4 regions of the Rhizobium oryzihabitans genome follow, and region 3 is predicted to be linked to each of the others. Evidence: riboswitches for the same ligand, from Rfam matches in the RefSeq annotation. Region 3 holds a riboswitch; each other region holds the start of a gene.
What was found. Region 3 has a riboswitch for cobalamin ahead of G3A56_RS11760 (DUF1636 family protein). Riboswitches for the same ligand answer to the same signal wherever they lie in the genome.
Positions count from the first base shown of each region.

Region 1 (4,291 bases), 1.4 Mb from region 3:
AATGGCATGCGCTCGTTCCACAACAAACCTTCGTGTTTAAACAAGCGGCGCGGAGAAAACCCCGCGCCGTTCGCTCATCTCAAATAGCCTGCCCCACATCGATGCGGTTGCCATCCAGGTCTTCAAACACAAAGGCGCGCAGGCCGTAATCCTTGTCCTGCAGGCCCTTGATGATGCGCAAGCCCTGGCTCTTGCAGAGCGTATGCAGCGCATCGACATCGCTCACCATCATATGCGCCACGTTGAAGGGCGCAGCCTTGTGGCTGGGCTGCAATGTCAGGTGCAGCTCGGCATTGCCCTGTTTCAGGATCATGAAGCCGACGGGATTGCCGTTTTCGAAGGTCTTTTCGAAACCCAGCACGCCGACATAAAAATCACGGGCTTTTTCGATGTTCTTGACAGGAAGCATTGCGGCGATCCGGCCGAACCGGATGCCGTGATCGGCGATGGTATTCATCGCGGAACCTCGGATCTGGGAGAAACGGGAAGCGGTGCGGGCGGTGCCGGAGCGCTGGCGTTTTTTCCGATTTGAATTTGCAGGACGGTGCCTGCGGCCCTAGGATCATAATCACGGTGGTGGCGGATGCAAATGGAATATCTGCGTCGCGCCGTTCCGAACTATCGACAGGCCCGGGAGGCAGCATGCGCAGCTCAATCGAAATCTTCAACATCCGCACCCGGCAGATGCGGGTGGTGTGGCAGACATCCGAGCTGTTCGAGGCGCCGAACTGGTCGCCGGACGGCAGATATCTGCTGTTGAACGCCGAAGGGCTGCTCTATCGCCTGTCTCTTGCCGGTGATGCTGCGCCGGAGAAAGTCGATACCGGCTTTGCCACGATCTGCAACAACGACCACGGCATTTCGCCTGATGGTTCGCTCTATGCCATTTCCGACAAGGTGGAGTTTGGCAAGAGCGCCATCTACCTTTTGCCATCGACGGGCGGCACGCCGCGGCTGATGACAAGGAACCTTCCGTCCTATTGGCACGGCTGGTCGCCGGATGGGAAAAGCTTTGCCTATTGCGGCATTCGCGATCAGGTTTTCGACATCTATTCCATGGATATAGCCAGCGGTGTTGAAACGCGCCTTACCCATGGTGAGGGCCGCAATGACGGGCCGGATTATTCGCCGGATGGCGGGTGGATCTATTTCAATTCCAGCCGCACCGGGTTGATGCAGATCTGGCGCGTGCGGGTGGATGGCTCCAGCGTCGAGCGCATCACCGACAGCGCTTATGGCGACTGGTTCCCGCACCCGTCCCCAGGGGTGACAAGGTAGTCTTCGTTTCCTACGACGCCGATGTCTTCGACCACCCGCGCGATCTTGATGTGCGCGTGCGGTTGATGGACATGGATGGCGGCAATGTGGAGACGCTGTTCGAGCTGTTTGGCGGGCAGGGAACGATGAATTCCCCCAACTGGTCGCCGGATGGGGATGAGTTTGCGTATGTGCGTTATTTCCCCGTGGAGTGATGCGGTAAAGGAGGACCCGTCATTCCGGCCTTGAGCCGGAATCCGGTAGACGCGCGTCTGCGCGGTGAAAAGACTCGTCTCAGCCCAAGGACTTGGGCTGGTTGGATTCCGGCTCAAGGCCGGAATGACGGGTGAGGCATGCCATGGCCACATTGCCGCACCACCCGCCAAGATGCTTGCATTGGCAAGGTTTCTTGCCCATAGCTCTTTTGTCAGGTGCCCGCCGTTTATGGCGGGAGAATCGGGAATCCGGTGAAAGACCGGAACGTGCCCAACGCTGTGAGGTGGATGCCCTTTTTCTTAATGCCACTGAAGTTATTCGGGAAGGCGAGAGGGGCGGATGAAGCCTAGTCAGAAGACCGGCCTGACAGGATAGACCGCACCGCGCGGACGGCGGCAGGTTGTTGAAAAAGGCAGGGTGTTTCACCCGGCCTTCGCATTGTTGGGGATAAACGATGCCGATCGATCCGTCTGCGCGCAACCCGTCAGATGACGCGCTTTCGCCTGCCCGCCCGTTTTCCAGCGCCGAGCGCGAGGCGATTTACCGTGCCATAGAAACCCGCCGCGATGTGCGCGATCAGTTCCTGCCCGATCCGCTGCCGGATGATGTGGTGGAGCGTTTGCTGAAGGCGGCGCATTCCGCCCCTCGGTCGGCTTCATGCAGCCGTGGAATTTCACGCTTGTGACCGACGGCGCGGTCAGGCAGGCGGCCTGGGTGGCGTTCCGCCGCGCCAATGAGGAAGCGGCGGCGTTGTTTGAAGGCGAGCAGCAGGCGCTTTATAGCAGCCTGAAGCTCGAGGGCATCCGCAAGGCGCCGCTCAGCATCTGCGTCACCTGCGATCCGACGCGTGGCGGCAAGGTGGTGCTGGGTCGCACCCACAATCCGCGCACGGATGTCTATTCGACCGTCTGCGCCATCCAGAACCTCTGGCTGGCGGCCCGCGCCGAAGGCATCGGCGTCGGCTGGGTCAGCATTTTCCACGACAGCGACATTCGCGCCATTCTGGAAATCCCCGACCATATCGAAATCGTCGCCTGGCTCTGCCTCGGCCGCGTCGATGAGCTTTACACCGAACCGGAACTGGCGGTGAAGGGCTGGCGTCAGCGCGTGCCGCTGGAGGAACTGGTGTTTCGCAACCGGTGGGGCGGGCGGTAGAGGGAGGCTGGGGCTCGCCTGTGAGAGGCAAAGCGTTGCCGCCTGTTTCTTCTCCCCGCCGGGGAGAAGGTGGTCCGAAGGGTCGGATGAGGGGGCGACGTCAGCGATGAAACCTCACCCTTGCCCCTCATCCCGCTGCCGCGACCTTCTCCCCGTCGGGGAGAAGAAACAAGCTGCACGCGCTCGCTCCATAACTGACCGCCCTAAGGGGGGAGGCCCCACAGCACGCTATTGCTGCGGCTGTATACCCTTCAGCGCGGGGTTCTTCAGGTCGATCCGACCAGTCTGATCGGGCAGGAATTTCGGGCCGATGACACGGACCTTGCTGTTGTTCGGATCGTAGTCCCGTTCCGGTACCGGTTGTTCCGGCGGCTTTGCGGCCTGCTGCTGCTCTGCGGGTTTCTGAGCCTTGTCGCCTTGCGGTGATGGGATGGTGGTGATGCCGGAATAGGGTTTTTCGGCTTCCGGCCGGGCTGCCTCTTCCTGCTTCTGCATCTCGTCGTGATAGGCGGCCATGTTGCAGGCGCAGCCCGGTGCCTTTGCCGAGGCATTTTTATAGGCAAAGGCGGTTGGCAGGTCCTTGTAGGGTTTTCCGGTTTCGGCAGACACCATGTCGGCGGTTTCCTGATCTGTCATGGAGTGGAAATAAAGCTCCGTCTCTGTTCCCGGACACATTTTCTGGCATTGCTCCGCCTGGGCGCGAAAATCAAGCGGCGAGGCATTGGCGGCAATGGGGAAAAACGAGCCGTCGCAGGTGCGCACGCAGAGGGTTCTAAGCCCACCTTCCCCGGCGGAGCCGGGATAGGGCGAAAGCCCGGCCTGTCCCGGCTGATTTTCCTGCTGGCGGAAGGCATCGGGGTAACGCGTGACATCGGGAGCCGGCGGCAGCTGTGCTTCCGTTTCCGGAAGGGGGCTGCAGCCATTGGCGTCGAGCGCGGCGAGAATGCGCTGGCGTCTGATGTCGCCGTCGTCGCTGCGCTGCGCTGCCATCGCATCGTCACGGTCGCGGATGATGGCGGCGCGTTCGCTCTGCGCATCGACCAGCGCATCGCCGATCTCGGCGCAGAGCCCGGCATTGGGGCTGCCATAAATGATGACGCTGCCTGACGAGCAGCCGTAACGGCGCAGATCGTTCTTGATCCTGCGGATTTCTATGTTCTGGCGGGTGAGCGCATTGGCATAACGCCGCACCTCGGCCGTGTTGCCGATGACGCGCGGCGGCTCGCGCAATTGCGCGTAGAGAGTGTCACAGACCTGATCCGCAAAAGCGGCGGCCGGAGTGATGAAGACGAGGGGAAGCAGGAGGCCGATGATGCGGCTTTGGCGCCGGGTCAATTGTTCGATCCGTTCGATGTCCCGGCCGGTGGCAGGGGCGTTATACTTCACGAAATCCGTGTTTCAGGAAGATAACATAAGCTGTTGCCGCAATGCGGCAACAGCATGTTCAAAATTGCGTTAATGCGGCCCGCATCACACCGAAGGATGCGATGCCTGCACCACGGCAAAGGCCGCCATGTTGACCACGCCGCGCGAGGTGACGCTGGGCGACAGGATATGGGCGGGCAGGGCCGTGCCGAGCAGGATCGGGCCGACATGCAGGCCTTCCGTCAGGGTGCGGGTGACGCCGAGCGTGATGTTGGCGGCATCGAGGTTCGGGAAGACC
Region 1 covers NZ_CP048632.1:480,215-484,505, forward strand. Annotated here, with positions in the region: gene G3A56_RS02855 (glyoxalase superfamily protein) at 80-457, opposite strand; partial or broken gene G3A56_RS02860 (TolB family protein) at 643-1,472, shown strand; cobalamin riboswitch at 1,670-1,854, shown strand; partial or broken gene bluB (5,6-dimethylbenzimidazole synthase) at 1,928-2,628, shown strand; gene G3A56_RS02870 (DUF2865 domain-containing protein) at 2,857-3,963, opposite strand; gene G3A56_RS02875 (NADP-dependent malic enzyme) at 4,099-4,291, opposite strand, start outside.
Region 1: another riboswitch for cobalamin. It lies ahead of bluB (5,6-dimethylbenzimidazole synthase); the one in region 3 lies ahead of G3A56_RS11760 (DUF1636 family protein).

Region 2 (4,291 bases), 100 kb from region 3:
GAAGGGGAAATCCGACTGGAGGGCCAGCCCGTCCAATTCCGCTCGCCGATCGAGGCGCGCAAGGCTGGCATCGAGACCGTCTATCAGAACCTCGCGCTCTCACCGGCGCTTTCCATAGCCGACAATATGTTCCTCGGCCGGGAAATCCGAAAACCCGGAATTCAGGGAAGCCTGTTTCGGGCGCTGGACCGACCGGCCATGGAAAAATTCGCCCGCGAGAAACTGTCGGAACTCGGCCTGATGACGATCCAGAACATCAATCAGGCGGTGGAAACCCTGTCCGGTGGCCAGCGTCAGGGTGTCGCCGTGGCGCGCGCGGCCGCCTTTGGTTCCAAGGTCGTCATCCTCGACGAGCCGACCGCAGCACTCGGCGTCAAGGAAAGCCGCCGCGTTCTGGAGCTTATTCTGGATGTGCGCTCGCGCGGGTTGCCGATCGTTCTCATCTCGCACAACATGCCGCATGTTTTCGAGGTTGCGGATCGCATCCATATCCACCGGCTGGGCAAGCGCCTGTGCGTCATCAATCCGAAGGATTACACCATGTCCGACGCCGTTGCCTTCATGACCGGCGCCAAGGAAGCGCCAAAGGAAACGCTTGCCGCATGACGCTGAAGCTTGAGACGATCGTCGAAGACGTTCTTCGGCGGGCAGAGGGCCAATCCCGTTTCATCATCGCCATTGCCGGTCCCCTGGGGCCGGCAAATCCACGCTGGCGGATGCGCTCTGCGACGCTCTGCTGGCGCGGAGCGAAACGGCTGCCGTCCTGCCGATGGATGGCTTTCATATGGACAATGGCATTCTCGAAGAGCGGGGGCTGCTGCCGCGAAAGGGCGCTCCCGAAACCTTCGATGTGCGTGGTTTCCTCGATATCGTCTCCGCCGTTCGCAAGGGCGGACAGGAGGTGCTTGTTCCGGTTTTTGACCGTTCCCGCGAAATTGCCATCGCCTCCGCCCGTGCTATCCCGCCAGAGACACGCTTTGTCCTTGCCGAAGGCAATTATCTCCTGCTGAATGAAGCGCCCTGGACCACGCTTTCCGACAGCTTTGACCTCACCATCTTCGTTGGCCCGTCCGTCGCGGTGCTCGAAGAGAGGCTGCGGAACAGATGGCAGGGTTACGGTCTCGATGCGGCTGCGATCCACGCCAAACTTTTTGAAAACGATCTTCCCAACGGAAAAAGGGTAATCGAGAACACCCGCCCCGCCGATATTCGCATCGATATTTGGGAATAGATTAACGCTTTTCCCGTCTTGAGCGGCAACTCCATTTATCGTTAAGCCTTTGTTGACTCTGTGTTGAATCTTTTTGATCCACAGGGTGGGGCTTTTCCATGTCTATTTATTGACGAGAAAATTTCCTCATATACTATATGTGGTGTTCGAGGTTCTTCCGATTCGCAAGCGTCGGGAGCTAAGACGGGAATTCGGTGCGTAACGCCATTAATGGCGGAGCAAGGCCGAAACTGCCCCCGCAACTGTAAGCGGTGAGCATCGTTCCGATTTGGGTCACTGGAGCCGAAAGCTCCGGGAAGGCCGGAATAGATGTTGTGACCCGCAAGTCAGGAGACCTGCCTTGAGCGCAAACGTCCACGGGCGGGGTGTCCGGAGGAAGGTGTTGACGCAAATGATTTGCGTGCGCCCTTTTCTGCCCCCTCCAGAACAAGCTTCGGGGTGAAGTCATGCCAGTGCATTTTTTTGAGTTCCTGCGCTCGTCGGCGTAGAGAATGATTTTCCACGGCTAAAGGCCGTGCCCGCCACCTGAATGACAGAACCATCGCCAACCGATTGCGATCGCAATCGGCAATGTTGAGCCGTGTGCAAAAGCGGCTTCGAAAGAGGAAATCATGACCGTCACCGTTTACAGCAAGCCCGCCTGCGTCCAATGCACCGCCACCTATCGCGCACTCGATCGCATTGGCGTGAGCTATGAGATCGTCGATATTTCCGAAGATGCGGATGCGCTCGATCACGTTCGCGGCCTTGGTTACATGCAGGTTCCGGTGGTCGTCGCCGGCGAGCGCCACTGGGCGGGTTTCCGTCCAGATATGATCGGCTCGATCAGCTGAGGCGGCGGGCGATGGGGCTGATCGTCTATTATTCCAGCCGGTCCGAAAACACGCATCGCTTCCTTCAGAAACTGGGACGACGATTGTTTCGCCTGCCGCTGGGTGCCGAGGAGGAGGTGCCGCATGTGTCGGAACCCTATGTACTCGTCACCCCCACCTATGGGGGCGGCGGCACGAAAGGGGCCGTGCCGAAACCGGTGATCCGGTTCTTGAACGAGCCCTCCAACCGAAACCTCATTCGCGGCGTCATCGCGGCGGGAAACACGAATTTTGGCGCAGCTTTCGCATCCGCCGGAGATATCGTCTCGCGCAAATGCGCGGTGCCGTTTCTCTATCGCTTCGAGCTTCTCGGCACGGAGGAAGATGTCGCCAATGTCAAACATGGATTGGAACGATTTTGGACACGCTGACCTCGAGCGCGCTGCGCAAGGACGCCAAACAGCCGGTAGCCGCAAGCCAGAAACCGGTCGATACTGGGCTGGACTACCACGCGCTGAACGCGATGCTGAACCTCTATGACGCGGATGGAAAAATCCAGCTCGACAAGGACCGCCTTGCGGCGAGGCAATATTTCCTCCAGCACGTCAACCAGAATACCGTCTTTTTCCATAACCTCAGGGAAAAGCTCGATTATCTGGTGACCGAAGGATATTACGAGCAGGAGGTGCTGGACCAGTATTCCTTCAATTTCGTTCGTGACCTCTACGATGAAGCCTATGCCCGGAAATTCCGCTTTCCGACCTTTCTCGGCGCCTTCAAATATTACACCTCCTATACGCTGAAGACCTTCGACGGAAAACGCTATCTGGAGCGTTACGAGGATCGCGTCTGCATGGTGGCGCTGGCCCTTGCGCGTGGCGATGAGCAGCTTGCCCGCGATCTGGTCGATGAGATTATTTCGGGCCGCTTCCAGCCGGCAACACCGACCTTTCTCAACGCCGGCAAGAAAAGCCGTGGTGAGCTGGTCTCGTGTTTTCTGCTGCGTGTAGAAGACAATATGGAGAGCATAGGCCGCTCCATCAATTCGGCCCTGCAGCTTTCCAAGCGCGGCGGCGGCGTGGCGCTTTCCTTGACCAATATTCGCGAATTCGGAGCGCCGATCAAACAGATCGAGAACCAGTCGTCCGGCGTCATTCCGGTGATGAAGTTGCTGGAAGATTCGTTTTCCTATGCCAACCAGCTCGGAGCACGCCAGGGTGCTGGCGCGGTCTATCTGCATGCCCACCACCCGGACATCATGCGCTTCCTTGATACGAAGCGCGAAAACGCCGACGAAAAAATCCGCATCAAGACCCTGTCGCTCGGCGTGGTGATCCCCGACATCACCTTCGAACTCGCCCGCAACAACGAGGATATGTATTTGTTCTCGCCCTATGATGTGGAGCGGGTCTATGGCGTGCCGCTGACCGAGATTTCGGTCACCGAAAAATATCATGAAATGGTCGCCGACAGCCGCATCCGCAAGAAGAAGATCAAGGCGCGTGAGTTCTTCCAGGTCATCGCCGAAATCCAGTTTGAAAGTGGTTATCCCTACATTATGTTCGAGGATACGGTGAACCGCGCCAATCCGATCGCCGGTCGTATCAGCATGAGCAATCTCTGCTCGGAGATTCTTCAGGTCAGCGAAGCGAGCGAGTTAAACGCCGATCTGTCCTATAGCCATATGGGCAAGGATATTTCCTGCAATCTCGGCTCGCTCAACATTGCATCAGCAATGGATTCGGCAGATTTCGGCAAGACGATCGAGACCTCCATCCGGGCGCTGACGGCGGTTTCGGATATGAGCCACATCTCTTCCGTACCCTCGGTGGAAAAGGGCAATGATGCCAGCCACGCCATCGGGCTCGGCCAGATGAACCTGCACGGTTATCTGGCGCGGGAGCGCATCTTCTATGGTTCCGAAGAAGGCGTCGATTTCACCAATATCTATTTCTATACGGTGACCTACCACGCCATCCGCGCCAGCAATCGCCTTGCCGTGGAAAGGGGCCAGAGCTTCAAGGGCTTTGAAAACTCCAAATATGCCTCGGGCGAGTATTTCGACAAATATACCGACCGGGAGTGGCTGCCTGCGACGGAAAAGGTCCGCGACCTCTTCGAAAAAGCCGGCATTTCCATTCCAACGCAGGAAGACTGGAGGGCATTGAAGGAGGCCGTCATGGCTTCCGGCCTCTATAATCAGAACCTCCAGGCCGTGCCGCCCACCGGCTCGATCTCCTATATCAAC
Region 2 covers NZ_CP048632.1:2,162,666-2,166,956, reverse strand. Annotated here, with positions in the region: gene G3A56_RS11300 (ATP-binding cassette domain-containing protein) at 1-606, shown strand, start outside; partial or broken gene G3A56_RS11295 (nucleoside triphosphate hydrolase) at 603-1,231, shown strand; cobalamin riboswitch at 1,364-1,588, shown strand; gene nrdH (glutaredoxin-like protein NrdH) at 1,843-2,064, shown strand; gene nrdI (class Ib ribonucleoside-diphosphate reductase assembly flavoprotein NrdI) at 2,076-2,474, shown strand; gene nrdE (class 1b ribonucleoside-diphosphate reductase subunit alpha) at 2,462-4,291, shown strand, end outside.
Region 2: another riboswitch for cobalamin. It lies ahead of nrdH (glutaredoxin-like protein NrdH); the one in region 3 lies ahead of G3A56_RS11760 (DUF1636 family protein).

Region 3 (4,291 bases):
ATAATCCGGCATCAAAATAACGATCCGCCGTTCCTGCGGCGCAGACTGTTTCAACCGCAGAAACGCAGCGATGCGGTTTGCCACCTGCTCGACACGATCCGCTTCCGGCGTGTTAACGAGGCTGACACCGCCATCGGTCCGCATCTGTTTGAATGAGATAGCACCGGCAAGAATCCGGCCATCGAGTTCCGGCAAAACCACATGCATGGCAAGGTCGGATGGGTTGAGACCGCGCGCATTTTCCGCCCAGCCGTCGCGGTGCGTCGTCGCCATGACCACCTGAAACACCGGCACGCCGAGGCGATCAAACAGGGTTTTGCCACCGTCGTCCGTCTGACTGGCAAAAGCCGTGGCGGCAACAATGGCCGCGGGCTTGATATCCGGCAGCACGGTTTCAAGAAAGCGGATCGCCTCCGCATCCTTCAGGCCGCTGACGAAAATCGGCAAAGGGCTAAAACCGCGCTGTGCGAGCCCATGAAACAGCGCATCGACGGGCGCAGAATCCGAAGCCAGAAGCATGGAGCGGTAAAAGAGAATGGGCAGAATAGGTGCATCGGCGGGGTAACCCACGCAGGCTTCCGCTTGATCCACAACGCCTTTACCGGGCCGGTAGAAACCCGCTTTCGGCAGCGGTTGGGCCTCGATATCCGGCCATGCGCCACCGCTTGCAAGAACCGAAAGCCCGGAGGCAAGCCGGTCCATATTCTCCCGCCCACCCTCACGGAAGAAGGAGAGGACTGAGGAAAGCGTCTGTCGATCGACGGTCGAGGCCGCCTCCAGCTTCTCGTCCCTCTCGCTGCACTCACCAGGCAATAACAGAAGCTTTATGCCGCGCCGTCGCGCCATTATGGAGAGTTGATCCACGCCGTAACGCCAGCGCTCCGCACCGCCCAGAATCCGGATAAGGATGACACGGGCGTGCTCCGCCGTTTTTTCGATCCACAGATCGACTGACATCGGATGCCGAAGTTCGGAGAGGTTGGCGGCGGACAGGGAAGGAAGTCTGGACCCCACCTGCCGCCATGCCTGTTCCAGCCCGGCAAGATCGCTTGCCGAAAAAGACAGCATCACCACATCCGATCGCGGCTGATTGAGATCAACCGGCTCGACCAGATCGTCCAGAGACGAGGATGTGGTGGCGAGAATATGCATCTAAGGCATTTCCAGTAAAAGTGCAGTGCAGTTTTGCGTCCGACAATGCGCAAACAAGACAGCACGTCCGATGATTCCGTTTAAACCGGACGTGCTTTATGTCAGGCGGCCAGCATCTGTTCGATCTTTTCGCGGTTGATGCCCTTCTCGCCGATGATGACGAGGCGGCTGCGGCGCTCCTCACCGGCTGCCCATGGCCGATCGTAATAATGGTTGACGCGGCTGCCGACAGCCTGCACCTGCAGGCGCATCGGCTTGGCGGAAACTTCAACGAAACCCTTGATGCGAAGAACGTTTTCCGCAGCAGCAGTTTCCGCGATACGGGTGGCCAGTGCTTCCGGATCGGTCACGGCGGGCAGATCGATGACGAAGCTGTCGAAATCGTCGTGTTCGTGGTCAAGCTCGCCATCATGATGGGTGCGGCGGTTTTCGATATCCTCCTCCACCGCAAGGCCGAGACCAATCAGAACGGCGGGGTCGATTGCACCATTCGAGGCGACGACGATCTTCGCAGCCCGCGGCAGATGCTCGAGAATATGAGCCTTCGCCTTTTCCAGACCGGCGTGATCAAGGAGATCGGCCTTGGTGAGGACGATGAGATCGGCGCAGGCGACCTGATCCTCGAAGACTTCTTCCACCGGATCGTCGTGATCGAGCGCTTCGTCATTCGCCCGCTGGGCGGCAAGCGCTTCCATGTCATGCGCCACCTGGCCCTCTGCAAGGGCGGCACCGTCCACGACAGCCACCACGGCATCCACCGTTACGCGGCTCTTGATCGCCGGCCACTGGAACGCCTGCACCAGGGGCTTCGGCAGGGCAAGGCCCGAGGTCTCGATGAGGATATGCTCCACCTTCGGCTGGCGGCTGAGGATCTGTTCAATGGCCGGCTGGAAATCATCCGCGACCGTGCAGCAGATGCAGCCATTGGCCAGTTCGACGATGTTTTCCTCCGGGCAGCTCTCAATGCCGCAGCCTTTGAGGATTTCGCCATCGATGCCGATATCACCGAACTCATTGACGATGATGGCCAGTCGCTTGCCATCAAGCTTTTCGAGAAGACCGCGCAGCAGCGTGGTTTTTCCGGCCCCCAGAAAGCCGGTGACGATGGTGCAGGGAACGCGGTCCAGAAGGGTGCTCATGATCTCTCCTCGGTAAAATCGAATGGGGGAATGCGCGCCACCATGCCGCGCTTCAATGTATCGGGGCGGCCGCGCCAGGGCATCAGGCCATCTGCGGAGGCGGCCAGCATGCGCGCGCCGGTCAGCAGGTCTTCCGCATCGTCGGGCGTCAGCCCGCCAAAGACATAGGACCAGCCGTCGCCGCCGCGAAGCACGGCGCTGAGGCCGCGTTTGCAATTGGCAAGACAATTGACGGAACGGACGACAATGCCGGCTTCCTGCGCCGTTGCCATGACGGCATCCGCAAGACGTGCACCGGGTCGCGGCTCCGCATTGGGATCGGTTTCATCGCGACAGCTGCGGCAGACAAAAACGACGACGCCGGAGGCGTTTTCGCCTTCCGCCTCCGAATTCGCACATGAAGAGACCGCTGTAATATCCAAACCGTTTCGCTTTCCGCGCCTTTAAAAACTCATCGGGGTGCGGATGTCGAAAACGGCATGCGGAAAAGCGCAGAGCCGGCTGTTCGATCTGACCGACTGACCGGAGCACCCCGCCCGGCAGACGTTTTTCCTGAAACGGCAGGTCTCCTGGCTTGCGGCTTTAAAACACCCGGGCACCGCCTTCCCGAACCATCTTTAGAGGTTCAGTGGCTTTACGGTGCGGGCTTGCCGCTTACAGTTGCGGGGGCAGCCACGGAATGACCCCTGTCAGGGCGGAACCGTGTTCCCTCTTAGCTTTTCCCGTTGCCGGGAAAAGACCGTCAGTCCCTTACCCTTAGGCTGAACGGGCGTGGGGGTCAATGCCGCGGCCCGTTGGCTGGCCGCATTGCCGGGTGCGGCAAATTGGGTATAGTCGCCGCTCCGAAAGGCAGGGGCATCCGGCCCCGCGCCGCTGGACGAGAAGGAAAACGCGATGACACGCGACATCAGCGACAGCGAAGCCGAACGCCACCGGCAGAAAATGGTGAACCGCAAGACGGTTCAGGATGCCGAAGTCGCGGAAAAGACCATCGAAAAAGGTCTGCTGATGATCAATACCGGCCCCGGTAAAGGCAAGTCCACGGCGGCTTTCGGCCTTGCTTTGCGCATGCTCGGCACCGGACGCAGGGTCGGCGTGGTGCAATTCATCAAGGGCGCATGGTCCACGGGTGAACAGCAGGCGCTGACGCTCTTCGGTGACAAGGTCGTCTGGCGTACCATGGGCGAGGGGTTTACCTGGGACACGCAGGACCTGAAGCGCGATGTCATGGCAGCCGCAAAGGCCTGGGAAGAAGCCAAGGTCCTGATGGCTGACGAAACGATCGGCCTCCTGATCCTCGACGAGTTGAATATCGCGCTGCGTTACGATTACCTGCCGCTGGAAGAAGTCGTCGAAACCCTTTCCAGCCGCCGGCCCGATCTGCATGTCATCGTCACCGGCCGCAACGCCAAGCAACCGTTGATCGACGCCGCCGACATGGTGACGGAAATGACCCTCGTCAAACATCACTTCAAGGCGGGTGTGAAGGCGCAGGCAGGGATAGAATTCTGAGATGACTGCACGCGTGCTGATGTTTCAGGGAACCGGCTCGGATGTCGGCAAATCGCTGATGGTGGCCGGCCTTGCCCGTGCCTTCGTCAAACGCGGCCTGTCCGTCATGCCGTTCAAGCCGCAGAACATGTCGAACAATGCCGCGGTCACCGCCGATGGCGGCGAGATAGGCCGCGCGCAGGCGCTGCAGGCGCGTGCAGCGGGCGTTCCGCTGTCGGTTCACATGAACCCGGTGCTTTTGAAGCCGCAGAGCGAAACCGGCGCACAGGTGGTGGTGCAGGGTAAAATTGTCGGCAATGCCAAAGCCGCCGATTACCAGCACATGAAAGCCGGGCTGATGCCGCGCGTGCTGGAAAGCTTCGAGCACCTGAAACAACGGGCCGATCTGGTGCTGGTGGAAGGGGCGGGCAGCGCATCCGAAATCAACCTGCGCGCCAACGACATCGCCAATATGGGCTTTGCCCGCGCGGCCGATGCTCCCGTCATCC
Region 3 covers NZ_CP048632.1:2,266,674-2,270,964, reverse strand. Annotated here, with positions in the region: gene cobN (cobaltochelatase subunit CobN) at 1-1,152, opposite strand, end outside; gene cobW (cobalamin biosynthesis protein CobW) at 1,254-2,291, opposite strand; gene G3A56_RS11760 (DUF1636 family protein) at 2,288-2,713, opposite strand; cobalamin riboswitch at 2,834-3,050, opposite strand; gene cobO (cob(I)yrinic acid a,c-diamide adenosyltransferase) at 3,186-3,803, shown strand; gene G3A56_RS11750 (cobyric acid synthase) at 3,805-4,291, shown strand, end outside.

Region 4 (4,291 bases), on a different replicon from region 3:
CTCCACGCTCTCCCGCACCGGCTGCAGCAGGGCAAGCGGCGAGACGCCTGAAATGGCCCGTGCCTCCAGCTCGATGGCTGAGAAATCGGGGATGATGTTGATCGCCTGACCGCCTTTGACCGTGCCGATCTGAAGCGAGGAATAGGGTGGCTCGAAGGTTGTTTCGAACGGTCCGCGCGTCAGCGCATCCGCCGTCTCGACGGCCTTCGCCATAATGCTCGTCATCAGGTGGATGGCGTTCACGCCCTGATCGGGACGCGACGAATGGCCGGAGCGGCCACGGATGGTGATGCGTGCTGCGGCCTTGCCCTTGTGAGCGCGCACAGCCCGCATATGGCTTGGCTCGCCGATGATCGCCCCCGCCGGTCTTGTGCACAACTCCGGCAATCGGGCAATGAGGTGGGGAACGCCACGGCAGCCCGCCTCCTCGTCATAGGAAAAGGCAATGTGTATGGGCCGCTTCAGCGCCATGCGTGAAAAAGCCGGAGCTGCAGCGAGAACCGTGGCCAGGAAGCCCTTCATGTCGGTGGTTCCGCGTCCGTAAAGACGGTCCCCTTCGGTTCTGAGCGTAAAGGGATCGGAAGACCATTCCGGCTCTCCGGCGGGAACCACATCCATGTGGCCGGACAGAACATAGCCGGCGGCGTCGGCAGGTCCGAAGGTGGCAAACAGATTGGCGCGGTCGCCCTCGGGCCCCGGCAGCAGCGATACTTTCGCGCCGTGGCTCTCCAGATAATCGGCAATCCATCCGGCAATGTCGCCATTGGCGGTGCCAACCACCGATGGGAAACCGACAAGACGCTCAAGGATTTCGATTGCGTTCATGGCCGTCTCCGCTGGCCGGCCGCTTACGCTTGACCGGATTGTCATCGCAAAAGCTTAGAATGGTCTGCGGCGTTTATCTGCCGAAATGCGGATGATTTCGGTAGATTGTTGTGTCCTTCCAGTGCTTTCAGGAAATTCGTGCTGGTGAGGCTGGTTATCTTCGGGTGTCGTGGCTGGGCTGCCTGGACCGAATGACGGTTCCGCGCAGAAGGGATGAGGGCCGTTTGGTATGGACCTGCTCAAAGTCGATAGTTTCGAGTTGCGGACGGTGGATATCGCCGAAATGGATGCCGATCATCTGCATGCGCTTTCCATGGCTGTCGGGTGGCGTTATCACGCAAATGAATGGTGTTTCCTGCGCCAGTGCGGCGTTGGACTTGCCGCGCTGGACGAGATTGACCGCGTTGTCGCAACCGCGATGCTCTTTCCCTATGCCGAGGGTTTTGCAACACTCGGCATGGTCATCGTTTCCCCACGCCTGCAGGGGCAGGGCGTCGCACCATGGCTGGTGCGGCAGTTGATCGCGAAATTCCCCACCGTCTCCCTGCGGCTGAATGCGACGGACGTGTCGCGGCGGCTGTTTTCCGGGCTCGGCTTTGTGGGAGATACGGAAAAAGTGCATCTCCTTCGGGGAAAGCCGCTGTGTCCTGTCGAAATGCCCACACCTGGTAAGAAAAGAAGGATCGAGCCACTGTCGGAAGATCATCTGGCGGACGTGGTGGCGATCGACCGGCTAGCCTTTGGCGTCTCGCGCCGTGGCGTCCTCCAGCGGCTTCTGAAGGAGAATACGGGTTACGGATTGTTTGAGGCGGATCACCTCATCGCTTTTGCATTGCGCCGAGTGGCGGGGCGGGGCCACATCGTCGGCCCGGTCGTTGCGCGCGAGGAAACCGATGCGATCGCGCTGGTCCAGCGGCATTTTGCCGATCTGGATGATCAGCTGGTGCGCCTCGATGCCGTGTGCGACAGCGGACTTTTCACCGATTTTCTGGTGCAATCCGGGTTGGTGGTGATCGAGACGCTGACCACCATGTCGAAAGATGGGCCTCAACCGGTCGGCTCGGGCGCGGCGAAAATTTTCGCGCTGGCAGGCCCGTCTTTGTGCTGAGCTGCGGCACTATCGCAATTGACGCCCCGCCGCTTGGCCCGTATGTCAGAAACCGACGGTTCCTGAAGCCGAAGGGCAAAGGGATTAATAGGGAACATGGTGCGGGTGATCTTTTTCGCCCAATGCCGTGGCTGCCCCCGCAACTGTAAGCGGATTGCCGTTCATCCCCGTGACGCCTGAAAGCGTCATGCCACTGTATCCTCCGGGATACGGGAAGGCAGATGAACGGTGCATATTCGCGAGCCAGGAGACCTGCCGTCATAATATGGACCATCGTTACGGGCGGGGATGCCCGGAAGAGGAGCTGATTATGACCTTTCCGTCTGCGGAAACGTATTCCGTGCCCCGTTCTCCATCTCCACACACGCCGTCCGTTTGTCGCCACACGTTTTGATACGCGCCGCTTCGGATCAAGCCACCCAATTTAGACTGGAGAACATATGTTTCATTTCAAACACCTGCCGGTTACTGCCGCTCTTATGGCCGCCGCATTTGCCGCCGGCACGGCCCATGCCACTGAGACCGTCTATCCGCTGACGATCAACAGCTGCGGCGAGGATATCACCTTCAGGCAGGCGCCTTCGCGCACTGTCTCCGTTGGCCAGAGCACGACCGAGGTTCTTTATCTGCTCGGTGTTGCCGACAGGGTGGTTGGCACGGCGCTGTGGATCGGCCCGGTTCTGAAGGGTTACGAGGAGGCCAATGCAAAGGTCGAGCGGCTGGCTGACAATGATCCGAGTTTCGAGGCCGTGGTCGGCAAGAAGCCGGACCTCGTGACGACGCAGTTCCAGTGGCAGATCGGTCCGGAGGGTGTTGTCGGAACACCGGCGCAATTCGCCGAGCTCGGTATTCCCGTTTATACCTCGCCCGCCGATTGCATGGGCAAGGACAATTCCGGCGGCGGCGATGGCGTGCGCAACACCGTCTTCACCATGGACCTCATCTATCAGGAAATCCGCGACCTCGCCAAGATCTTCAACGTGCAGGACCGCGGCGAGGAAGTTGTTGCCGACCTGAAGAAGCGCGAAGAGGCAGCCCGCACCAAGATTGCATCGGCGAATGGCAAGCTTTCCGCCGTCTTCTGGTTCTCCAGCGCCGAGCTCGATATCGATCCCTATGTGGCCGGCCGCAAGGGTGCGCCGGGTTACATCATGTCCGCGCTCGGGCTGAAAAATGTCATCGAAAGCGATGAGGAATGGCCAACCGTTGGCTGGGAAACCATCGCCAAGGCCAATCCGACCGTGATCGTCGCCGGCCAGATGGATCGCCGCCGTTTCCCCGCCGATGATGTTGCCGTCAAGCGCAAGTTCCTTGCGACCGATCCGGTTGCCAGCATCATGCCGGCCGTCAAGGACAAACACGTCTTCGACATGGACGCGCAGGCGATGAACCCGACCATCCGCACGATTGAGGGCATCGAAACGCTGGCCGAGGCGATTTCCGCCGCCGGCCTCGCCAAGTGAACGGTTTTTCCGTCCATCTCGGCAGGGTGGGTCTGGCTTTTGCCGCACTCGCCCTGCTGCTTGTTGCGCTGATGGCCGGTGCGGCCATCGGCGAAACCGCCATTCCGTTCGATGTGGTGGCGAAAACCATCGCCAACCGTGTCTTCCACGCGGGTTATCCGCTGGAGCCGCTGGATGAGGGCATCGTCTGGAGTTACCGCCTCAGCCGCGCCGTCGTCGCCGCCTGTTGCGGTGCTTCGCTGGCGCTCGCCGGTGCGGTGCTGCAATCGCTTTTGCGCAATCCGCTCGCCGATCCCTATATTCTCGGCATCTCCGCCGGTGCGTCCACTGGCGCCGTCGCGGTGGCGCTTCTGGGCTTCGGCGCCGGGTTCCTGACGATGCCGGCAGGCGCTCTGATCGGTGCTTTTGTCGCTTTTTCGCTGGTCAGCCTTCTGGCGGTCAGGGCCGGACACGGCAACAGCGCCATCATTCTGGCGGGGGTCGCCGGTTCGCAGCTGTTCAACGCCTTGACGTCTTTCATCGTCACCAAATCCGCCAATGCAGAACAGGCGCGCGGCATCATGTTCTGGCTTCTGGGCAATCTTTCGGGGGTACGCTGGCCGGATGCCTGGCTGGCTTTGCCGGTCAGCCTTGCGGGTCTTGCGGTCTGCCTCTGGTATGCCCGCGCACTCGATGCCTTCGCCTTCGGCGGTCAGGCCGCAGCCTCGCTTGGCATCCCCGTGCGCTGGGTCTATGCGGTGCTGATCTCGGTTTCGGCGATCATGACGGCGGTCATGGTGTCGCTGGTCGGCTCCATCGGCTTCGTCGGCCTCGTCATTCCGCATGCGGCGCGCATCTTCGTGGGCGTTCGCCATGGGCTGTTGCTGCCGGTGACGGCGCTGACCGGTGCGATTTT
Region 4 covers NZ_CP048635.1:454,516-458,806, reverse strand. Annotated here, with positions in the region: gene argE (acetylornithine deacetylase) at 1-825, opposite strand, end outside; gene G3A56_RS18795 (GNAT family N-acetyltransferase) at 1,055-1,933, shown strand; cobalamin riboswitch at 1,973-2,207, shown strand; gene G3A56_RS18790 (ABC transporter substrate-binding protein) at 2,374-3,396, shown strand; gene G3A56_RS18785 (FecCD family ABC transporter permease) at 3,393-4,291, shown strand, end outside.
Region 4: another riboswitch for cobalamin. It lies ahead of G3A56_RS18790 (ABC transporter substrate-binding protein); the one in region 3 lies ahead of G3A56_RS11760 (DUF1636 family protein).